2 regions of the Amycolatopsis sp. lyj-90 genome follow, and region 1 is predicted to be linked to the other one. Evidence: riboswitches for the same ligand, from Rfam matches in the RefSeq annotation. Region 1 holds a riboswitch; the other holds the start of a gene.
The links. Region 1 has a riboswitch for cobalamin ahead of metE (5-methyltetrahydropteroyltriglutamate--homocysteine S-methyltransferase). Riboswitches for the same ligand answer to the same signal wherever they lie in the genome.
Positions count from the first base shown of each region.

Region 2: another riboswitch for cobalamin. It lies ahead of ACLJPX_RS02910 (CoA-acylating methylmalonate-semialdehyde dehydrogenase); the one in region 1 lies ahead of metE (5-methyltetrahydropteroyltriglutamate--homocysteine S-methyltransferase).

Region 1 covers NZ_JAJPWP010000016.1:120,355-127,913, reverse strand. Annotated here, with positions in the region: gene ACLJPX_RS42230 (ribonucleoside-diphosphate reductase subunit alpha) at 1-1,974, shown strand, start outside; gene ACLJPX_RS42225 (ribonucleotide-diphosphate reductase subunit beta) at 2,048-3,124, shown strand; cobalamin riboswitch at 3,258-3,481, shown strand; gene metE (5-methyltetrahydropteroyltriglutamate--homocysteine S-methyltransferase) at 3,581-5,854, shown strand; gene ACLJPX_RS42215 (cytochrome P450) at 5,991-7,436, shown strand.
Region 2 covers NZ_JAJPWP010000001.1:725,061-732,619, reverse strand. Annotated here, with positions in the region: gene prpB (methylisocitrate lyase) at 1-390, opposite strand, end outside; gene ACLJPX_RS02925 (MmgE/PrpD family protein) at 390-1,871, opposite strand; gene ACLJPX_RS02920 (3-hydroxybutyryl-CoA dehydrogenase) at 1,871-2,740, opposite strand; gene ACLJPX_RS02915 (short-chain fatty acyl-CoA regulator family protein) at 2,875-4,275, shown strand; cobalamin riboswitch at 4,786-4,972, shown strand; gene ACLJPX_RS02910 (CoA-acylating methylmalonate-semialdehyde dehydrogenase) at 5,132-6,631, shown strand; gene ACLJPX_RS02905 (acyl-CoA dehydrogenase family protein) at 6,639-7,559, shown strand, end outside.

The DNA of each region.
Region 1 (7,559 bases):
TTCCACTTCATGGCGTCCACCCCGACGCTGTTCAACTCGGGCACCACGCGCCCGCAGCTGTCGTCCTGCTTCCTGACCACGGTGGACGACGACCTGGACTCGATCTTCCAGGCGTACAAGAACAACGCGCTGCTGGCGAAGTACTCGGGCGGTCTCGGCAACGACTGGACCCCGGTCCGCGGCCTCGGCGCGCACATCAAGGGCACCAACGGCCAGTCGCAGGGTGTCGTGCCGTTCCTCAAGATCGCCAACGACACCGCGGTCGCGGTGAACCAGGGCGGCAAGCGCAAGGGCGCGGCCTGCGCGTACCTCGAGACCTGGCACGTCGACATCGAGGAATTCCTCGACCTGCGCAAGAACACCGGTGACGACCGTCGTCGTACGCACGACATGAACACCGCGAACTGGGTGCCGGACGAGTTCCTCCGCCGGGTCGAGGCCGACGCGCAGTGGACGCTGTTCTCGCCGAACGAGACCCCGGACCTGCACGACCTCTACGGCACCGCGTTCGCCGAGCGCTACCGCGAGTACGAGGCCGCCGCCGAACGCGGTGAGCTGAAGGTGTTCCGCAAGATCCGCGCGGTCGACCTGTGGCGCCGCATGCTGACCATGCTGTTCGAGACCGGCCACCCGTGGATCACCTTCAAGGACCCGTGCAACCTGCGCTCGCCGCAGCAGCACGTGGGTGTCGTGCACTCGTCCAACCTGTGCACCGAGATCACCCTGAACACCACCACCGACGAGGTCGCGGTCTGCAACCTCGGCTCGGTGAACCTGCTCAAGCACGTCACCCCCGAGGGCATCGACGCGAAGCGTCTCGAGAAGACCGTGCGCACCGCGGTCCGCATGCTCGACAACGTGATCGACATCAACTTCTACACCATCCCGGAAGCACGCCGGTCCAACCTGCGGCACCGCCCGATCGGGCTGGGCCTGATGGGCTTCCAGGACGCGCTGTTCGAGATCGGTGTCCCGCTGTCCTCGGAAGAGGCTGTCCAGTTCGCGGACACCAGCATGGAGCACATCAGCTACTACGCGATCTCGGCGTCGACCGACCTCGCCGAGGAGCGCGGCCAGTACCAGACGTTCGAGGGTTCCTTGTGGAGCAAGGGAATCCTGCCGATCGACTCGCTGCAGCTGCTGATCGACGCCCGCCAGGGCGACGCGCTCGACGTCGACACCTCGTCCACTTTGGACTGGGCGCCGCTGCGCGAGCGGGTCAAGACCGTCGGTATGCGCAACTCCAACGTGATGGCGATCGCGCCGACCGCGACGATCTCCAACATCGTGGGCGTCGGGCAGTCGATCGAGCCGCTGTTCCAGAACCTGTTCGTCAAGTCGAACATGTCCGGCGACTTCACCGTGGTGAACCCGCACCTGGTCCGCTCGCTCAAGGAGCGCGGGCTGTGGGACGAGGTCATGGTGTCGGACCTGAAGTACTTCGACGGCAGCCTCGGCCAGATCGACCGCGTGCCGGACGACCTCAAGGCGCTGTACGCGACCGCGTTCGAGATCGAGTCGCGGTGGCTGGTGGACGCCGGTTCGCGTCGTCAGAAGTGGATCGACCAGGCGCAGTCGCTGAACCTGTACATCGCGGCGCCCAGCGGCCGCAAGCTCGACGAGCTGTACCGCTACGCCTGGCACAAGGGCCTCAAGACCACGTACTACCTGCGGGCGCGGTCCGCGACGCACGTGGAGAAGAGCACCCTGCGCGGCACCGACGGCAAGCTGAACGCGGTCTCGGCCACCCCGGCCCCGGCCACACCTTCGGCACCCAAGCCCGCCGCTCCCGCCGCTTCGCCCGCCCCGTCGGCTTCCGCCGCGGTTTCGCCGTCGCCCGCCGCCGCCGTGCCCGCGGTGCCGGTGACCGCCCCGGAGCCGAAGGAGATCCCGCAGGTCTCCGACGTCGACTTCGTCGCCACCGACGGCGCAGCCTGCCGTATCGACGACCCCGACTGCGAAGCCTGCCAGTAAACATCCTCGTGAGTGGTAAGGGCGGTTCTAACCGTCCTTACCACTCACGACGCCTCTTGGAGTGTGCCCCTCTATGACCACCTTTGACGCTTCCACCGACGCCACCGGCCTCGGTGAGATCGAAGTCGGCGCCGCCCGGATCAACGTCGACGACAAGCGGATGATCAACGCCCGCGCCGACGTCAACCAGCTGCTGCCGATGAAGTACACCTGGGCGTGGGAGAAGTACCTCGCCGGTTGCAACAACCACTGGATGCCGACCGAGGTCGCCATGCAGGCCGACATCGCGCTGTGGAAGTCGGCCGACGGCCTGACCGAGGACGAGCGCACCATGCTCAAGCGCAACCTCGGCTTCTTCGCCACCGCGGAATCGCTGGTGGCCAACAACATCGTGCTCGCGGTGTACCGCCAGATCACCAACCCCGAATGCCGCCAGTACCTGCTGCGCCAGGCGTTCGAGGAGGCCGTGCACACGCACACCTTCCAGTACATCTGCGAGAGCCTCGGCCTGGTCGAGGGCGAGCTGTTCAACATGTACCGCGAGGTCCCCTCCATCTCGGAGAAGGACGCGTGGGCGCTGAAGTACACGCAGAACCTGGAGAACCCGGACTTCGAGACCGGTACCCCCGAGGCCGACCAGAACTTCCTGCGTGACCTGGTCGCGTTCTACGTGATCTTCGAGGGCATGTGGTTCTACACCGGCTTCGCGCAGATCCTCTCGCTCGGCCGCCGGAACAAGATGATCGGCATTGCCGAGCAGTACCAGTACATCCTGCGCGACGAGTCGATCCACCTGAACTTCGGCATCGACTGCATCAACCAGATCAAGATCGAGAACCCGCACCTGTGGACCGAGGAGTTCCAGGCGGAGATCCGCGGCATGCTGACCGAGGCCTGCGAGCTCGAGGTCTCCTACGCCCGCGACACCATGCCGCGCGGCATGCTCGGGCTGTCGGCCGAGCTGATCGAGCAGTACATGCACTTCATCACCGACCGTCGTGCGCAGCAGATCGGCCTCCAGCCGATCTTCGGCGAGACGGAGAACCCGTTCCCGTGGATGTCGGAGGCGATGGACCTCAAGAAGGAGAAGAACTTCTTCGAGACCCGCGTCATCGAGTACCAGTCCGGTGGTGCCCTCGACTGGGACTGATCCCGCATCTCACGTGATCAGAGACGGAACACGCCGGGCGGACTTCCGCCCGGCGTGTTCCGTCTCCAGACACGCGAGTTCACCGTCTGATCACGTGAGTTACGCCTCCAGTCACACGAGACCCGAATTCGGTACGCTCCAGGGTGCTACTGGTTCGCCCGGCCTCCCAGGCCGGTCGAGGTAACAGGGAACCCGGTGTGAATCCGGGACTGCCCCGCAGCGGTATGTGGGAACGAAAGCCGTCACCGTGCGAGACACGGTAAAGCACTGGGGCATGGCGCCCCGGGAAGCGACGGCCGGTAGGAGCGAGCGAGTCGCCCACGAGTCCGAAGACCTGCCCGTGGTGCGCGCGCCGACGGCGTGCGTGAGTCCGGGCCTCGTGGGATGGGCGCGACCGAATCGCGGTCACTCCTGCGCGCGTCCGGGCTCTGACGACAAGCTCGCGAGGAGAGAGCTGTGACCGAAATCGGCACCACTGTGCTGGGCTACCCCCGGATCGGACCGGACCGGGAACTCAAGCGTTCACTCGAACGCTACTGGGCGGGCAAGATCGACGAGGCCGCGTTGCTGGAGACCGGCCGCGCGCTGCGCACGCAGACCTGGCGGGAACTCAAGGACGCCGGACTGGATTCCGTCCCCTCCAACACGTTCTCCCACTACGACCAGGTGCTCGACACCGCCGAGCTGTTCGGAGCGCTGCCGGAGCGCGTCACGAAGCTCGGTCTCTCGCCGCTCGACACCTACTTCGCCGCAGCTCGCGGGGTGCAGGACGCGCCCGCGATGGAGATGACGAAGTGGTTCGACACGAACTACCACTACATCGTCCCCGAACTCGGGCCGGACACCCGGTTCTCGGTCGCCGGCTCCAAGCCGCTCGACGAGTACCGCGAGGCCCGCGCGATCGGCGTCGAGACACGGCCGGTGCTGGTGGGCCCGGTGACGTTCTTGCTGCTCGCGAAGGCCGCCGAGGGTGCTCCGGAGGGCTTCCGCCCGCTGGACCTTCTCGACAACCTTCTCGACGGCTACGTCGAACTGCTGCGGCGCCTGCATGACGAAGGCGTCGAGTGGGTCCAGCTCGACGAGCCCGCCTTCGCAGGCGACCGCACCGAGCCGGAGCTCAACGCGCTCATCCGCGCCTACCACCGGCTCGCGAAGGAGACCGCGCGCCCGAAGATCCTGGTCGCCGGATACTTCGGCGGTCTCGGCCGGGGACTGGGTGTGCTCGCCCGTTCCCCGATCGACGCCCTCGCCGTCGACCTCGTCACTGATGAGTCCTTTGTGGACGCCGTCGCGGCCGAACCCGCCTTGCGCGACAAGGAGGTCCTGGCCGGTGTCGTGGACGGGCGCAATGTCTGGCGCACCGACCCGACCCGCGCGCTCAGCCGGGCGGCGACGCTGCTCGGCACCGCGAAGTCGGTCAGCGTCTCGACGTCGTGCTCGCTGCTGCACGTGCCTTACGACGTCGAGCGGGAGGCCGAGCTCCACCCGCGGCTCAAGGGCTGGCTCGCGTTCGCCAAGCAGAAGGTCGACGAGGTCGTCCTGCTCGGCCGCGCGCTGAAGGAGGAGGGCGTCGACCTCTCCGCCGCCCGTGCGGCGGCCACGGACCGCGCCACGGCGGCCGATCTGGCCGACGCCGGGGTCCGTGCCCGGCTGGAGGCGCTGCGGCCGGAGGACACCGTCCGTTCCCCCTACGCGCGGCGCGCGGCGGCCCAGCAGGCCGCGCTGGCCCTGCCGCCGTTGCCGAGCACGACGATCGGCTCGTTCCCCCAGACCACCGACGTCCGCAAGGCCCGTGCCGCGCACAAGGCGGGCTCGCTGGACGACGCCGGGTACGAGGCCGCGATGAAGGCGGAGATCGAGCGCGTCATCCGGCTGCAGGAGGATCTGGGCCTGGACGTGCTGGTGCACGGCGAGCCCGAGCGCAACGACATGGTGCAGTACTTCGCCGAGCGGCTGGCCGGGTTCGCGGCCACCGACTTCGGCTGGGTGCAGTCCTACGGCTCGCGGTGTGTCCGGCCGCCGATCCTGTACGGCGACGTCTCCCGTCCCGAGCCGATGACCGTCGAGTGGGCGCGCTACGCGCAAAGCCTGACCGGCAAGCCCGTCAAGGGCATGCTGACCGGGCCGGTGACGATTCTGGCGTGGTCGTTCGTCCGCGACGACCAGCCGCTGGGCGAGACCGCCCGCCAGGTCGCGCTGGCCATCCGCGACGAGGTGCACGACCTGCAGGCGGCCGGCATCCGCGTCATCCAGGTGGATGAGCCGGCGCTGCGGGAACTGCTCCCGCTGCGCGCTGCGGCGCACGAGGCGTACTTCTCTTGGGCGGTTTCGTCGTTCCGGCTGGCGACGTCCGGGATCGACGACGCGACACAGATCCACACGCACATGTGCTATTCGGAGTTCGGTGAGGTGGTGAAGGCGATCGACGCGCTCGACGCCGACGTCACCAGCATCGAGGCGGCGCGGTCGAAGATGGAGGTCGTCACCGACCTCGGCGCGGCGGGCTTCGGCCGCGGCGTCGGGCCGGGCGTGTACGACATCCACTCGCCGCGCGTCCCCGGCGTCGACGAGGTCAGCGGGCTGCTGCGGACCGCCGTCGGCGCCGTGCCCGCCGAGCGGATCTGGGTCAACCCGGACTGCGGGCTGAAGACCCGCGGTTACGCCGAGGTGGAGCCTGCCCTGCGGAACCTGGTCGCGGCCGCGAACGCGGTCCGGTCCGAGCTGGGCTGATCAGGACATGAAGGCCCCCTTCCTTGCTCCAGGCGCAAGGAAGGGGGCCTTATGTACATCCGCCGGGGTATTGTCAACCTGCCAACAAGAGTGCGATGGTGGGGCGGTAGCCGGTCTCAACGGGGAGATGGTCACCATGGCGAACGCCGTCGAAAAGGTCACCGGGGCACTGCGTGAGCGGGTCCCGCCGCTCACCTCGATCCCCCTGCCGCGTTCGGTCGACCAGCGCTGGCTCGGCGCGACCTGGCCGGTCCGCGAGCTCGCGCCCGCCCCGCCGGGTCTCAAACCCGTCCTCGGCGACGAAGGCCCGCCCGTCATCGGGCACGCGCTGGACTTCATGCGCTTCGGCATCGAGTTCGGCCTCAAGCGCTACGAGACCTACGGCCCGGTGTCGTGGATGGGCGCGTTCGGCCGCCGCATCGTCGCCCTCTCCGGCCCCGAGGCCACCCAGATCGCGCTGGTGAACAAGGACAAGGCCTTTTCCCAGGAGGGCTGGAAGTTCTTCATCGAGCAGTTCTTCGACCGCGGCCTGATGCTGCTCGATTTCGGCGAGCACCATCTGCACCGCCGGATCATGCAGGCGGCGTTCACGCGGCAGCGGCTCACCGGATACGTCGACCAGATGGGACCGGCGCTCCGTGAGGGCATCGCCGCCTGGGCGGACCGGCCGAACCCGCGGATCTACTGGTCCCTCAAGCAACTCACGCTCGACGTCGCGACACGCGTGTTCATGGGCATGCGGTCCGGCGAAGACGCGGCCGCGATCAACCGCGCGTTCGTGAATTCCGTGCGCGCGGGCACGGCCATCGTGCGCTTCCCCGTTCCCGGCGGCCGCTGGGCGGCGGGCTTGCACGGCCGCAAGGTCCTCGAACGCTACTTCGCGGCGAATCTGCCCGCGAAGAGGCGAAGCGACGGCGAAGACCTCTTCACCGCCTTGTGCCACGCCACCACCGAAGACGGTGACCGCTTCACCGACTCCGACGTCGTCAACCACATGATCTTCCTGATGATGGCCGCGCACGACACGTCGACCATCACCAGCGCCGCCGCCGTCTACCACCTCGCCAAGAACCCCGAGTGGCAGGAACGCGCGCGCCAGGAGTCCCTCGCGCTCGGTGACGACGTACCGGACATAGAGGCGCTGGAGACCCTGACCACGCTGGACCTGGTGATCAAGGAATCCCTGCGGCTGGTGGCCCCGGTTCCTTCGCTGGCAAGGAAGACCGTGAAGGACACCGAAGTTCTCGGGCACTTCATTCCCGAAGGGACACTGGTCGGGGTTTCCCCCACCGTCAACCATTTCGCGCCGGAGTACTGGACCGACCCGATGCGGTTCGACCCGGACCGCTTCGGCGAGGAACGCCGTGAGGACAAGGCACATCGCTACGCGTGGATGCCGTTCGGCGGCGGCGCGCACAAGTGCATCGGCCTGCATTTCGGGACGTTCGAAGTGAAGGCGCTGCTGCACGAGATGCTGCGGGCGTACCGGTGGTCGGTCCCGGAGGACTACACCGCACGCTGGGATTACGTCTCGCTGCCCGTTCCCGCGGACGGCTTGCCGATCCATTTGGAGACACGCTGAATCCCGACCAAAGGGACATCCACGATCGAGTACTCTTGGTAACCTCTGGTCACCACTCGTGTAGCAGTGATCACCCTTTCAGCCGGTAGACACCCCGTATCGAGCATGATGCCGTGGCACTAC
Region 2 (7,559 bases), on a different contig from region 1:
GTCGAGGTGACCGCATCGCTTGGGGTTCACCTGGTCCTCGAGGTGCATCCCGGCGACGCCGGCGTCCTCCAGGACCTGCACCGTGCGGGCGGCGTTCATCGGTTCGCCGAAGCCGGTGTCGGCGTCGACCAGCGCGGGCAGCGCGGTGACCCGGGCGATCTGCTGCGACCGCCCGGAGACCTCGGTGAGCGTGGTCAGCCCGATGTCCGGCAGGCCGAGCTCCGCCGAAAGGACCGCGCCGGAGATGTAGACACCCTCGAAGCCGCGCCGCTCGATCAGCTTGGCCGACAACGGGTTGAACGCGCCGGGAAGGCGTTGCAGCGTCCCGGAATTCAGCCCGGTGCGGAAGGCGGCCCGCTTCTGCGCGGCGGAGGGAGTGGCGTGCAGCATCAGAAGATCCCCTTGCTCGTCGGCGCGGCGTCGAGCCCGGCCGGGAGCACGATCCCGGCGACCTCGGCCGCGTCCAGTTCCCCGAGCCGGGTGACCGTGTCGAGGAACCGGTCCTGATCGGCGGCGGCGATCACCCCGTCGGTCAGCGTACGGAACTTGGCCACGTACTGCTCCCGGGCGAACGGCCGTGCCCCGGCCGGGTGAGCGTCGGCGACGGCGATCTCGTCGGTCAGCACCGTGCCGTCGGCGAGCGTGATCTCGACCCGGCCGCCGAACGCCGGTTCGGGCGCGTGATAGCGGCGAGTCCATTCGGGATCCTCGACGGTGGCGACCTTCTGCCAGAGTTCGACCGTGTCCGGCCGTGTCGCGCGAGCCCGGTCGTAGGACCGCTCGTGGTGCCAGGCACCGTCCTGCAGGGCGACCGCGAAGATGTACGGGATCGAGTGGTCCAGCGTCTCACGGCTGGCGTGGGGGTCGTACTTCTGCGGATCGCCCGCGCCGGAGCCGATCACGTAATGCGTGTGGTGGCTGGTGTGGATGAGGATCCGCTCGACCTTGCCGAGCTCGCCGATCCTCGGGCCGAGCCGTCGCGCGAGGTCGATCAGCGCCTGGCTCTGGTACTCCGCCGAGTGCTCCTTGGTGTAAGTGTCCAGGATGGACTGTTTCGCCTCGCCCGGCGCCGGCAAAGGTACCGTGTACTCGGCGTCCGGACCGCTCAGCAGCCACGCGACGAACCCGTCCTCGCCCTCGTAAATCGGGCTCGGCGCGCCTTCGCCGCGCATCACCCGGTCGACGGCCTCGATCGCGGCTTTCCCGGCGAACGCGGGCGCGTAAGCCTTCCACGAGGAGATCTCGCCCTTGCGGGACTGGCGGGTCGTCGTCGTGGTGTGCAACGCCTGCCCGATGGCCTGGTACACGGTCTCGGTCTCCAGGCCCAGCAGCGCGCCGAGGCCGCCCGCGACCGACGGGCCGAGGTGGGCGATGTGGTCGATCTTGTGCTCGTGCAGGCAGATCCCGCGCACGAGGTTCACCTGGAGTTCGTATCCGGCGGCGATCCCGCGGAGCAGGTCCGCGCCGGTGCGCCCGGTGTGCTGGGCGACGGCGAGGATCGGCGGGATGTTGTCGCCGGGGTGCGAGTAGTCCGCGGCGAGGAAGGTGTCGTGGTAGTCGAGTTCGCGCACGGCGACGCCGTTGGCCCAGGCGGCCCATTCCGGGGAGTACCGGCTTGCGACGCCGAACACCGCCGCACCCGGCTTTCCCGGATGCGCCAAGGCCTGGTCGCGGGCCGAGCGGACGGGGCGCCTCGCGAGCGACGCGGCAGCCACGGCGGCGTTGTCGATCACCCGGTTGATCACCATGGCCGCGACCTCGGGGGTGACCGGGACGTCGTCGGTGGCGACCGAGGCGAGCTTCCACGCGAGCTGCTCCTCGCGGGGCAGCGATTCGGCGGATCGGTAGGTGCGGACGGTGTGGTCGATCATCACTTTCCTTCGTAGACGTGGAATCCGCGGCCGGTCTTCTTGCCGAGCAGCCCGGCGTCGACCATGCGCAGCAGCAGGGGCGGTGGCGCGTAGAGCGCTTCCTTGAACTCGGCGTAGAGCGAGTCCGCGATCGCGGCCACGGTGTCGAGGCCGATCAGGTCGGTCAGGCGCAGGGGTCCCATCGGATGCGCGGTACCGAGTTCCATCCCTCGGTCCACATCGGACGCGGCGGCGAAGCCCGACTCCACCATCCGGATGGCCGACAGAAGGTACGGCACGAGCAGTGCGTTGACCACGAACCCGGCCCGGTCGCGTGCCCGCACGGTCTGCTTGCCGAGGACGTCGCGGGCGAACCGTTCGGCGCGGTCCACTGTGGACGCGCTGGTCAGCAGCGAGCCGACCACCTCGACCAGCGGCAGCACCGGGACCGGATTGAAGAAGTGCAGGCCGACGACCTGTTCGGCCCGGCCGGTGGCCATCGCCAGCCGCATGATCGGGAGGGAGGAGGTGTTCGACGCGAGGATCGCGGCGGGGTCGGTCACGACCTTGTCGAGTGTCGCGAACAGCTCCAGCTTGACCTGCTCGTCCTCGGCGACGGCTTCGATCACCAGCTGACGGTCGGCCAGTTCGCCGACGTCGGTGGTGAACCGCAGCCGCCAGGCGGCGCGTTCGGCCTCCGGGCGGCCGAGCTTGCCCGCCCGGACCGCCCGATCGAGCGAGGCCAAGATCCGCGCGCGGCCCGCGTCGGCGGACGGTGTGTCGTGTTCGCACACCACGACGTCCAGGCCGGACCGGGCGCACACCTCGGCGATTCCGGCCCCCATCTGACCGGCCCCGACGACGCCTGCTCGGGCGATCTCCGCGCTCATCCGCACTCCCTTTGTGAACCTTGTGGTGCTCTGCCACGAGCGTGGCACCGACCTCGCGACCGTCGCTAGCCCACAGCGCTGTGAAGAGTTGTGAACGTTCGCGAACCGCTTGTAAAAGTTGTTACAGTCGCTTTGTGGAGAAGATGTACGCGGGTGCCCGGCTGCGCCAGCTGCGCGAAGGCCGGTCCATGACGCAGTCCGAACTGGCCAGGCTGCTGGAGATCTCGCCGAGTTACGTCAACCAGCTCGAACACAACGGCAGGCCCCTGACCATGCCGGTCCTGCTGAAGCTCACCGAGACCTTCGGCGTGGACACGGAGTTCTTCGCCGCCCGCGACACCGCCCGGCTGGTCGCCGACGTCCGCGAGGTGTTCGGCGACAACACCGTCAGCGGCGCGATCTCCGCGGGCGAGGTCGACGCGCTGACCACCACGCTGCCCGAGGTGGCGCGGACGCTCGTCGCGCTGCACCGCCGCTACCGCGAAGCCGTGGAGAACATCGCCACGCTGGTGACCGAGCAGGGACTCGACCGGTCGACCGCGCAACAGCCGCACGAGGAGATCCGGGACTGGTTCTACCTGCGCCGCAACCACGTCACGGAACTGGACGCTCCCGCGGAGAAGCTGGCCGCCGAGTTGCGCCTCCACCCCGGCGAAGTCCGCAGTGGACTGGCCGCCGGACTGTTGGACCGTCACGGCGTCAAGGTGGTCTCCGAATCCCTAGGCGCCGATCAGCACCACTTCGACACGCGCGAGAAGACGCTGCGTCTCTCCCCCGCGCTGCGCCCCGGTCAGGCCGCGTTCCGGCTCGCGTCCGAGCTGGCGCTGCTGGAGGCAGGCGACGTGATCGACCGGCTCGTCGACGACGGGAAGTTCAGCGGCGACACCGCCCGGCGACTCGCGCGGATCGGCCTGGCCAACTACTACGCGGGCGCGCTCGTCCTGCCGTATCGCGTTTTCCTCGGCGCGGCGGAACGCTACCGCTACGACATCACGCGCCTTTCCGACCACTTCGGCGTCGGCTTCGAGACGATCTGCCATCGACTGTCCACTTTGCAGCGACCGGGCACCCGCGGCGTGCCGTTCTCCTTCGTGCGGGTCGACCGTGCGGGCAACATCTCGAAACGTCAGTCCGCCACCGGGTTTCACTTCTCCCGTGTCGGCGGCTCATGTCCACTGTGGATCGTCTACGAGGCGTTCAGTTCGCCGGGCCGGATCCTCACCCAGGTCGCCGAACTCCCGGACGGCAAGAAGTACTTCTGGCTGGCCCGCACCGTTTCCCGCGCGGCGGGCGGGCACGGCGATCCCGGCAAGACGTTCGCGATCGGGCTCGGCTGCGAACTCCGGCACGCGCGACGGCTCGTGTACTCCGACGGGCTGGCGCTCGGCACCGGCGCGGCCGTCACCCCGATCGGGATGGGGTGCAAGGTCTGCGAACGGCCCGCGTGCCCGCAGCGCGCCTTCCCCGCGATCGGGAAACCGATGCGGGTCGACGAGCATTCGTCCAGCCTGCTGCCCTACCCGCCACTCTCGTGAGTGGCGGTTTATCGAGGAGAAGGGCGAACCCGGCGTGCTCGTGCCGTCTTTCGCTCGCAGGGTGGGCGTTGTGAAAGCCACTTTCGCAACAACGGTGAAGGTTGGGAAAGTGGCTTTCACAACACCGTTGTCCCCGGGTGACCCCGTTCCTGGCTGGAGCTGAAGGTTCAGACCGTGTGGGGCGAGGTGGTCGTGAGTGGCGATTCGGCTTAGAACCCGAATCGCCACTCACGACCGAAGCCACTGATCCCGGTCACCGTGAAGGCCACACCAGGCTCGCCGGGGTGTCGCGAAAGCCACTTTCGGGACATCAGACCTCGCGAAAGTGGCTTTCGCGACAAGGCCGCTCGGCGTTGGACGCGGCGAAAGACGCCCCGATCCTCCGTTGATCAAGACCGTGCCACCCCCACACCCCCACGGCCGGCAGCCGGGCGGGGGATTCCGGACGCCACCACTCACGAGACCCATCGCGTACCTGAGGCGTACGCCACACCCTTGTCCTCGACATAGTCGGACTTCCTACTTTATGGTGTCCACAGGTCTGCGGTGCAGGGAAGCCGGTGAAAATCCGGTGCGGTCCCGCCACTGTGACCGGGGAGCGGCGCTCCCGCAGAGAAGGCCACTGGCGCGAGCCGGGAAGGCCGGAGCCGCCGCGGATCCGGGAGCCAGGATACCGGCCGCAGACGTGTCGTGTTCGTCCACGAGGATGGAGCTGAACGCATGCGGATTCTTCCTGCCTGCGCGAAAGTCGCCGACCCGCCACCACCCCGGCGGTAAGTCGTCCGTACTCCCCTGCCCGGCCACCGATCGTGGTCTTCGGGCGGCTTCGTCCTGCGTACTTTCGGAAAGGGCATCCATGAGCACCGAACTCAGCCACTTCGTCGGCGGCAAGCCGGTATCGGGTACGTCCGGCCGGTTCGCCGACGTCTTCGACCCCAGCACCGGCGCCGTCCAGGCCCGCGTCCCGCTCGCCTCGGCCACCGAGGTCGCCGCCGTCGTCGCCGACGCGGCGCAGGCCCAGCTTGAATGGGCCCGCTGGAACCCGCAGAAGCGGGCCCGCGTGCTGTTGAAGTTCGTCGACCTCGTCCGCGCGGAAGAGGACTCCCTCGCCCGCCTGCTCTCGTCCGAACACGGCAAGACCGTTCCCGACGCGCGCGGCGACATCCAGCGTGGCCTCGAAGTGGTCGAGTTCGCCATCGGTATCCCGCACCTGCTCAAGGGCGAGTACAGCGACAGCGCGGGCACCGGCATCGACGTCTACTCGATGCGGCAGCCGCTCGGCGTGGTCGCCGGCATCACGCCGTTCAACTTCCCCGCGATGATCCCGTTGTGGAAGGCCGCCCCGGCGATCGCCTGCGGCAACTCCTTCGTGCTCAAGCCGTCCGAACGCGACCCGTCGGTCCCGCTGCGGCTGGCCGAACTCTTCCTCGAAGCAGGCCTGCCGCCGGGCGTGTTCAACGTGGTCAACGGCGACAAGGAAGCCGTCGACGCGCTGCTCACCGACCCCCGTGTCGAGGCCGTCGGCTTCGTCGGCTCGTCCTCGATCGCCGAGTACATCTACACAACCGCGGCCGCGCACGGGAAGCGCGCACAGTGCTTCGGCGGCGCCAAGAACCACATGATCGTGATGCCGGACGCCGACCTCGACCAGGTCGTCGACGCGCTGATCGGCGCCGGGTACGGCTCCGCGGGTGAACGCTGCATGGCGATCTCCGTCGCCGTCCCGGTCGGCGAAGCCACCGCCGACGCGCTGGCCGCCCGGCTGACCGAACGCGTCAAGACGCTGAAGATCGGTGCCTCCCTGGACGAAACGGCCGACTTCGGGCCGCTGGTCACCGCCGAAGCCGTCCAGCGGGTCCGCGACTACATCGACGTCGGCCTCGCCGAGGGCGCGAAACTGCTGGTCGACGGCCGCGAGACCACTGTGGACGGTCACGAGAACGGCTTCTTCCTCGGCGGCTGCCTGTTCGACCACGTCACCAGCGACATGCGGATCTACCGCGAGGAGATCTTCGGCCCGGTGCTGTCGATCGTGCGCGCGGCCGACTACGAGGAAGCGCTGCGGCTGCCCAGCGAGCACGAGTACGGCAACGGCGTCGCGATCTTCACCCGCGACGGCGACACGGCCCGCGACTTCACCTCGCGGGTGAACACCGGGATGGTCGGGGTCAACGTGCCCATCCCGGTCCCGATCGCCTACCACACCTTCGGCGGCTGGAAGCGCTCCGGTTTCGGCGACCTCAACCAGCACGGACCGGACTCGATCCGGTTCTACACCAAGACCAAGACGGTCACCTCGCGCTGGCCTTCGGGCACCAAGGAAGGCGCCAGCTTCGTCATCCCGACGATGAGCTGAGGCCACGATGAGACTGACCGACGAACAGCGGGCCCTGCGTGAGACCGCCGCGGAGTTCGCGGCGGAACACCTCGCCCCGCACGCGATCGAATGGGACCAGGCCAAGCATTTCCCGGTCGACGTCCTCCGTAAGGCCGCCCAGCTGGGCATGGGCGGCATCTACCTGCCCGAAGACCTCGGCGGCTCCGCGCTCGGCCGGCTCGACGGCGTCCTCGTGTTCGAGGCGCTCGCCGGCGGCTGCCCGTCGCTGGCCGCCTACATCTCGATCCACAACATGGTCGCGACCATGATCGACAAGTTCGGCGACGACGCCCAGCGGCACCGGTACCTCCCGCGAATGTCCACGATGGACGCGTTCGGCAGCTACTGCCTCACCGAGCCGGACGCGGGTTCCGACGCGGCGGCGCTCTCCACCCGTGCCCGCCGCGACGGCGACCACTACGTGCTCGACGGCGTCAAGCAGTTCATCTCCGGCGCGGGCACTTCGGACGTCCACGTCGTGCTCGCCCGCACCGGCGGTCCCGGCGCCCGGGGCATCTCGGCGTTCATCGTCGACCGGGACACGCCCGGGGTCTCCTTCGGACCCAACGAGATCAAGATGGGCTGGAACGCCCAGCCCACCAGGCAGGTCATCTTCGAGGACGCCCGTGTCCCGGCGTCCGCGCTGCTCGGCGGCGAGGGCAACGGGTTCCGGGTCGCCATGTCCGCTTTGGACGGTGGCAGGCTCAACATCTCGGCCTGTTCCCTCGGTGGCGCCGAGGCCGCGCTCGGCATGGCCGTCCGGCATCTGTCGGAGCGCTCGGCGTTCGGCGAGAAGCTGTCCGAGAAGCAGGCGTTGCAGTTCCGGCTGGCCGACATGCGCACCGATCTCGAAGCCGCGAGGACCTTGTTGTGGCGGGCGGCGGACGCGCTCGACCAGGGCGAGGAC